Regions from separate parts of the Mammaliicoccus sp. Dog046 genome, predicted to be linked through region 1. Evidence: riboswitches for the same ligand, from Rfam matches in the RefSeq annotation. Region 1 holds a riboswitch; the other holds the start of a gene.
What was found. Region 1 has a riboswitch for thiamine pyrophosphate ahead of P3U32_RS01710 (thiamine phosphate synthase). Riboswitches for the same ligand answer to the same signal wherever they lie in the genome.
Positions count from the first base shown of each region.

Region 2: another riboswitch for thiamine pyrophosphate. It lies ahead of P3U32_RS08810 (ECF transporter S component); the one in region 1 lies ahead of P3U32_RS01710 (thiamine phosphate synthase).

Region 1 covers NZ_CP120131.1:368,501-372,790, reverse strand. The annotation lists gene P3U32_RS01730 (cold-shock protein) at 128-328, opposite strand; gene P3U32_RS01725 (DUF4256 domain-containing protein) at 806-1,360, shown strand; gene P3U32_RS01720 (YflT domain-containing protein) at 1,400-1,729, opposite strand; gene P3U32_RS01715 (hypothetical protein) at 1,748-2,143, opposite strand; TPP riboswitch at 2,328-2,437, shown strand; gene P3U32_RS01710 (thiamine phosphate synthase) at 2,501-3,085, shown strand; gene thiO (glycine oxidase ThiO) at 3,078-4,196, shown strand; gene thiS (sulfur carrier protein ThiS) at 4,180-4,290, shown strand, end outside.
Region 2 covers NZ_CP120131.1:1,766,629-1,770,918, forward strand. The annotation lists gene P3U32_RS08795 (class I SAM-dependent rRNA methyltransferase) at 1-91, opposite strand, end outside; gene auxA (lipoteichoic acid stability factor AuxA) at 467-1,765, opposite strand; gene P3U32_RS08805 (hypothetical protein) at 1,913-2,038, shown strand; TPP riboswitch at 2,143-2,247, shown strand; gene P3U32_RS08810 (ECF transporter S component) at 2,340-2,915, shown strand; gene P3U32_RS08815 (ABC transporter ATP-binding protein) at 2,927-4,290, shown strand, end outside.

The DNA of each region.
Region 1 (4,290 bases):
TGTTATATTTATTTAACCATTACATCGCAGATAAAGCGAATAATTAAATTCAGAATAGTCAATCAATTAAAAATAAGCATAAAAAAACTGAGACATTATATTATGTCCCAGTTTAACTAAACTAATATTAGTTTTTAACAACGTTAACTGCTTGAGGTCCACGTTGACCTTCTTCGATGTCGAAAGTAACTGAAGCGCCTTCGTCTAATGATTTGTAACCTTCAGTTTGGATTGATGAGAAATGTACGAATACGTCGCTACCATTTTCTCCTTCGATGAAACCATAACCTTTTTCTGCGTTAAACCATTTTACTGTACCTTTATTCATAATAAAAGTCCTCCTGTGTGCTTTTGCACGATATATTTGCAATAATCAATCTTCAAACTTAAATGGACTTTATTAACAATGAATAAAACTACCAATTAATTTAATGTCGAAATATCACTTGATGACTACTATACGCTATCTGTTAAGAATTGTAAAGCATTATGTTAAATTAACACTTTTATTTTAATTTTATATCGTAAATGACGTTAAAAATACTAGTGGGGAGGGTGAATTTTAGAGATCGTCGCTTAATTCAGAAGTTAATCTACGACTTCAGTCATCTCGTCGCTTAATTCAGAAGTTAATCTACGACTTAGGCGATCTCGTCGCTTAATTCGAAAGTTAATCTACGACTTTGGGTATCTTGTCGCTTAACTCGGAAGTTAATCTACGACTCCCCCTCACCTCACGCCTCATATTACTTTTAATAAAATTAGAATTTGCTAAAATAAAAGAAAAGTATAAAGGGGAATTGCAATGACATCACCAAAAATTACACAAGACGAACAAACTGCGCTTTTTGAAACTTTAAAAAAACGTTTTGAAAAATTTCCAGAACGACATGAAAATATTGAATGGTCTGCAGTTGAAGATCAACTTAATTTAAACCAAGATAAACTTTGGTCACTTAATGAAATGGAAAAGACTGAAGGTGAACCTGATGTCATCGGTTTCGAAGATGGACAATATATTTTTGTAGATTGTTCTAAAGAAAGCCCTAAAGGTCGACGCAGTGTTTGTTATGACAGAGCTGCATTAGATGCTAGAAAAAAACATAAACCTGCTAACAGTGCGATGGATATGGCAAACGAAATGAACGTTTCTATGCTTACTGAGGAACAATATAGACATTTACAAACATTAGGTGAATTCGATAAAAAGTCATCTAGTTGGGTAGCAACACCAGAAAAAATACGTAACTTAGGTGGCGCATTATTCTGTGACTTCCGTTACGATACTGTATTCACGTACCATAATGGCGCCGATTCTTATTATGCTGCTAGAGGATTTCGTAGTATTTTAAAAGTTTAATAAACAAAAAATCCGAGGCATTCAGCCTCGGATTTTTTGTTATAACACCCCTTTGATTCTTTGATCAGTTACAATCAATATTACTTTTCCTTGTTTAATATCTTCTACATATCGTTCTGCTTCTGGTTTAGCGACATTGAGTACTTCTAACTTCCGTAACAATTCGTCCTCTTTATACTCAAAACCGCCAATACTTTTTCGATTATAATTAATATTTTTATATTCTGTTTCTTCTACAATACGTTCTGTATGTGCTTCGTTTTCTGTTAATATATAAATATCTTTTTGACTAATCCCTTGGTCTTTTAATGTGTTAATATCCGCTTCTAAGTCTTTCTCATTTGTATATGCTTTAACTACAGGTATCATACTATGACCTCCATCCACTTATGCTTGTTTCGTATTGAGTTTGTTATATCTTTCATTAGTAATATAGAAATTACTATTTTCAATTATAAAATCAAATACTTCTTCTTTTGTAATTTCATTTGGTAATTCATATTTTATTTCAATGCGTTCATCTTCTGTATTATCTACTTTAATAATGTGATCGGGATTAACGGCGATTGCTCTTTTGTTGTATTTTAACTTTACATCACTTTGCCTTTCTTCAATTAATTCTAGTCGTTCTATCTTAAAAGCACTATTAATTAATTCTTTCAGTCGCTGTTCTCGCTTCCGAACCTTTCTTCTGCTTTTAAAATCGGCGATATATTTTCTTCTTAAAAAGTAATATAACGTCGCAATGATGATTAACGAAATTAAAAAAATTAGTGTAGCCATTTCTCATCCCACCCTTTTGTTATAAAATTTCTAGAAAATCAGAATACACTTTGAGTGTAATTTGTTATTTTCATAATTCCCTTTTCTACAAAGGGTAAACGCAAATTATCACTGAACGCGATAAATTTATTTTTCTATTTGAACATTCTGATTAATATATGTACAATAAAGTTAATAATTAAATATGAACCACTGGAAGTGCCTTAATTAGAGGCTGAGACTAAAGTAGTGACTTTGGGATTCCCTGAACCTGATCCAGTTCATACTGGCGTAGGAAAGTGGCGTATCTAAAGAAGCTAATTTTTGCGCTATTTTTCTATATAGAAAAATAGCGCTTTTTTATTTGGAGTGAATTAGATGTTTATTGCCATTACACCGTATCAAGTATTAACAGAAATAGATTTAAATCATTATATCGAAATTTCCGAATCCATAGACTTATTGTTATTACGTGTTCCTATGGATCATGAATCACTATGTATCTCGGTAGACTACTTAATTCATCATGGATTCCCTAAAGATAAATTAATGGTGCATAGCGATATTACATTGCTTAAAAAATATGATTTAACATTTATACACTTTCGTGAAAATGATGAACACGCCTTTTCTTTTAAACAGTCACATCCACATATTTCTGTAAGTATGTCGACACATTCAAGCGAAAGTATACAACGCGCTCAAAAGCATGGATTAGATTTCGTATGTTTCGGTCATGTTTTTGAAACAGCTTCAAAAGATGGTAAGCGCCCTAGATCAAATGAAGAAATCAAACGAGCAGTCGCACATCATATTCCCATTTATGCTATCGGGGGAATTCATGTTCATACAATCAAACATTTACCTCCGGGATTCAAAGGTATTTGTGCAATTTCATTTTTTAGAAAAGCTAATATACAAGAAATCAAGTCTTTAAGAAAGGTGTGGCAAGCTTATGTATGATGTTCTAATCGTCGGGTCTGGCGTAATTGGCATGTCCATTGCGCGCGACCTTCATGAACATGATGATTTATCTATCGCTGTGATTGATCGTGACGTTCCTGGGCTACATGCTTCTTATAAAGCGGGTGGCATGCTCGGCGCTCAAAATGAATTCACTGAGAATACCGATTTATTCCAACTCGCACTGCAATCTCGTAGGAAATTTAAGACATTGAGTCATGAATTATATGAAGAAACTGGTATAGACATTCATTATCAGTCAGAAGGTCTTATTAAGATGGCCGCTGCTCAAGATGACACTGACAATTTAAACATGCAATGGAACTTTTTAAATACTCACGATAAAGATGTAGTCCGATTAGATAAACAATCATTAGCACAATTGTCTAACAGCAATATTACTTATCATAATCATGCCATTTATATTCCAAGAGATGGTCAAATCAATGCATCTCAATATACGAAGGCATTATTGAAATCGATTGAACAGAAAGACATACACCGTTTCTACCAAACTGAAGTTTCATCATTAGAACGGGTTCAAGATATTTATCGGGTTCAAACATCTAAAGGTACATTAACTGCTAAAAAAGTCATTGTTGCCGCTGGTGCATGGAGCGATCAATTGTTACAAGACTATAATATTTCAACAGAAATCACCGGAATTAAGGGTGAAGTATTATTGTTAGAGCAACCTCAGTTAGATTTAAAACAAACACTCTTTATGACTAATGGTTGCTACATTGTTCCGAAGTATCACAACAGATTTTTAGTGGGCGCAACAAGTTATAAAGATGACTTCTCTGTAGGTACAACTGCTAAAGGTGAAGACTGGCTATTCAATGAAGCAACAACTTATATCCCTTCTTTAGTAAATAGTAAAGTGATTCATAAGTGGTCAGGCATTCGACCTTTTACACTTAACGAATGGCCAATTATGGATGAAATAGATAACGGACTATTTCTTGTAACTGGTCATTATCGTAATGGCATATTACTATCACCTATCATTGGTGAGCTTGTATCGGATTGGATACGTAATCAACAACGTCCTTCGTTGTTGAACCATTTTAAAACTGAAAGGAGTTCATATTATGAAATGCATCATTAATGGAGATGAATTTAATTTTGATGACACATTAACTTTGTCACAAATACTTGAATCTCTAGAATTGGATCAAGAAAGAATTATTGTGGAATGGAAC
Region 2 (4,290 bases), 1.2 Mb from region 1:
TCGGCATATCAAATACGTCATCTTTTTCTACAAGAGGATATCCTCTTAAATATTTATCTTCTTTACCTCTTTTAAGCATTAATTGTTTCATTATATTTGGCCATCCTTTCGAAACGTCTCACATATTATAACGTATAAAACACAAAACGCAAAAAAACAGAGTATTCCCCCTATTGAATACTCTGTTAACCGAATTTATTAATCAAATTTCCCCCAGAAAGTTTGATCCCCTTTTATGTAAACGCTTACTATAAATTATTATAAATGATAGAATTATTCCACGCAATACATTTTTGAAGAAATTCATTAAAATTATTTACATATTACATTTTGTTATATAACAGTCGCTGATTTAGTTATTGTTTATGCACTTTATATCACTTTATTTTATAAAATAAAAAGCAGTAAACATTCATTTTCACGAATGTTTACTGCTTTTTTCTAATGTTATAGTCAAAAACTTAAATTAAAATGATTTTTTTAGATGAATAATAAATGCTGGTGTAATAAACAAGAATAATAAAAATGAAATTGGTGTTATAAACACTGAAAATTGAGATGTTTGAATTGCTGATACAAAGAACGTAGTTGCAATTTCAAAGAATAAAGCTGATACGACAAACAATTTTCCGAAATTATTTTTATTTTTATAATTCGTTGTGTAATTAAAGTAAGCATATAAAATAATTAATAGAAGAAGGATGAATAAAGTCAACCATTCAAATACATATTGTATTTGTGATAAATGCCATTCTCCAGATAAGAATAACCCGTTACGATTATTAAATTCTATAAATGTAAATAGGAATAATACTGCTGTACATATCCATTCTATATAACTTTTCTTTAACCATTTAGGACGTCTCATCCATTTTGGAATATCTTCGTCCTCTATTTTTATAATTTCTTTCCATCTTTCATTACGTTGTTTACGCTTCGCAATGGCTTCATCAGAATTAAACTTTTCTAATGTTGCTTGTTTAAAGTTTTGTAATTTTTGATAAAAGCCTTGAGACATGTTTAAAATTTTACTTGTAACAAGATTGTTTTTAACACGTGAATATTTTTCATCATTTGACGATTCGATATCTTCATCACTTACAGGTAATGATCTTCTTAAATATAAACTTACCCATACCGACATTTGACTGAAGCACCATAATAATATGAAAAATAAATTGACACTCATTACATCAATTGGTTTAACGTTTTTCGCATCTATATTATGATTCATCGCAAATTGAGAAATAAAATAACATAAACCATATGAAATAATGATCCATAAATAATGATATTTACGATTCGTTGGATCTAATTCATTTTTATAAACGACATATCCAATGTGTATAGCAAACGGAATGATGAATAAAAATGATGCGAAGCTGTATACTTGGAACATCGTCATCATAATGACAACCATAAACAAAATGGTTAATCCGATATAAAATATCGAAATGTCATAATCATAATTTGTAGTTCTTCTTAATGTGCGTCCTATCAATAATACAAATATCCCTAATAATAAAATGATGATTGATGTGACAACCGGCATGCCACCGATATAGTGATTTAAAATTCTTACTAATTCATCAAAAAAAGCAACAAAGAAGTCTCCAATATTTCTAATGTGAATTTCACTAGAATCTTTAATATTATAATCTTTTATTCGTGGTGCATTAAATAGTATAAGTAATCCAGTTATTAAAATGAATATACCTATAATATGACTAAAATGAACTTCCCAGCTCTTTTTCTTTATAGACATGTTCTTCACCTCATTGAACATTATAGTTGTTTCAATTTCAATTGTCTTTAATTATATTGAAAATCGGTCCCAAGTACTAGTATGAAGTTTAAAAAACTTATCTAGTTGGGTATACTATAATATCACAGATTTTAAAGGAGTGTTATTATGCCAGCAAATGATAAGCATAAAGAAGAAGCAAAAAAAGTAAAAGAAAAAGAACAACAAAATAGTAATGATCGCAAAGACGGTCAAGAAAAAACGAAAGACAATATTCAAGATACTTTTGAATAAGTCATTCCGTTTAATACGTTGTTAGATTCGTTAGATGAGCGAACACTAAGAATTCCTATTGACAAAAAAACTATTTCGACTTATTGTTAGTGTTAACAATTCAATACATGCACTAGGGGCGTTTTTAACTGAGACGGACATATTTATAGTCTGGACCCTTCGTACCTGATCTAGATGATACTAGCGTAGGAAAGTGTTCGAAAATCATATAATATTCATTTTAATGATGATAACAATATTTTTGTGCGCTTCTATTTAGATATAGGAGTGCACATTTTTTTATATAAAGGAGCAAATACACATGTCAAAAAGTTTAACATTGTCTGATATTTTAGTCACAGTTTTAATTGGTGCAATCTTCTCAATCATTTATAAGTTTTTATGGATTCCTTATGAATTCCTCAAACCATTAGGCTTACATTTAGAACAATCTGTTTATGGTTTTTGGTTTATAGCAGCTATCGTTGCTTATTTAATTATCCAAAAACCTGGTGTGGCTATTTTAGCTGAATTCGCTGCTGGTGCTGGTGAAACAATTGTTATGGGTCAGTTTGACATCCCTACTTTCATTTATGCATTGTTACAAGGTTTAGCTTGTGAAGTCATTTTTCTAGTTGTTCGTTACCAATCAAGAAAATTATCTGTTGCGGTAATTGCAGGTATGGCAGCAGGTATCATTACTTTACCTATCGACTGGTATTATAATTATTTAGGTGATGTAGCTCTTTGGAACGTCGTTCTTATGTTCACTATTAGAATATTGAGTGGTGCAATCGTTGCAGGTGCATTAGGATATGCAATCGTAAGAGCGCTCGATCAAACTGGTGTTACAAAACTCTTTAGACCTGCATCTAAAAAAGATTATGACTTATTATAGGAGTTATTCCATTGTTATCACTTAAAAATTTAAGACTCAAATTTCCAGAAGATGAACGTATTATATTTAAAAACATAAATATTGAAATTAAAGATAAAGAAAAAGTACTTTTACTTGGCCCTAGCGGTTCAGGTAAAAGTACATTATTAAATGTACTAAGTGGTATTATCCCTAGATCTATGGATATTCCAATGAAATACGATCATAAGCATATAGATCCTTCTCCTGGAGTTATCTTCCAAGATCCAGATACACAATTTTGTATGCCTCGTATTAAAGAAGAGCTTGCATTTATTTTAGAAAATAAAAACGTACCTGCACACGAAATGGATCCATTAATAATAGAAGCAATGCAAAAAGTAAACCTTGAAGCTGATGCTTCAACAAAGCTTGATCGATTAAGTGGCGGTATGAAACAAAAGCTAGCAATTGCATCTATGTTGTTACAAGAATCAGATACGTTATTTTTAGATGAACCTACTGCCATGTTAGATCGAGAAGCGACAACACAATTGTGGAATCTTATGATGCAACATTGGGAACACCAAACTGTCGTTATTGTTGAACATAAAGTAGATTATATTTGGAATTACGTTGATAGAGTTATTGTAATGAATGAAACAGGAGAAATTACGCATGATAGTACGCCAGAAGACATTTTAAACAACCATACGCAAATTTTAAATCAATATGGTGTATGGCACCCTAATTCATGGCAATTTGCGCCACAACTAGAATATAAGGCAACAAACAGCCAACCTTTACTATCCTTAGACCAATTAAACATATTACGTGGAAAACGTACATTGTTTAATAGTGACCATATAACAATCAATAGCGGTGAATGGATCACGTTAACAGGTAAGAATGGTACTGGTAAGACAACTTTCTTAGAATCAATTATGCAGCTTGTTAAATATAAAGGCGAGATGTCATTCGAAGGCCAACCTTTAAACAAAGTAAAAGATGCGTCTCAGCATATTTATTTTGTTTATCAGAATCCAGAACTACAATTTATAGAAATGTCTGTATACAACGAAATTTATATTAACTTTGCATTCCAGGATAAAGCAACAGCGCAAGAGAGAACAATAGAAATGTTACAGTTACTTAAATTAGAACACGTTAAACATCAACACCCATTTGAATTATCTATCGGACAGAAGAAACGTCTGAGTGTTGCGACAGCATTAAGTACGCAATCAGATATCATATTGTTAGATGAACCAACCTTTGGACTGGATAGTCATAATACATTTGAACTTATAAAGTTATTTCATAACCGCGTTCAATCTGGTCAAACTATCTTAATGATTACACACGAAAATGAAATTATTAATAGATATGCTACAAAGCAATTCACAATATCTCATCA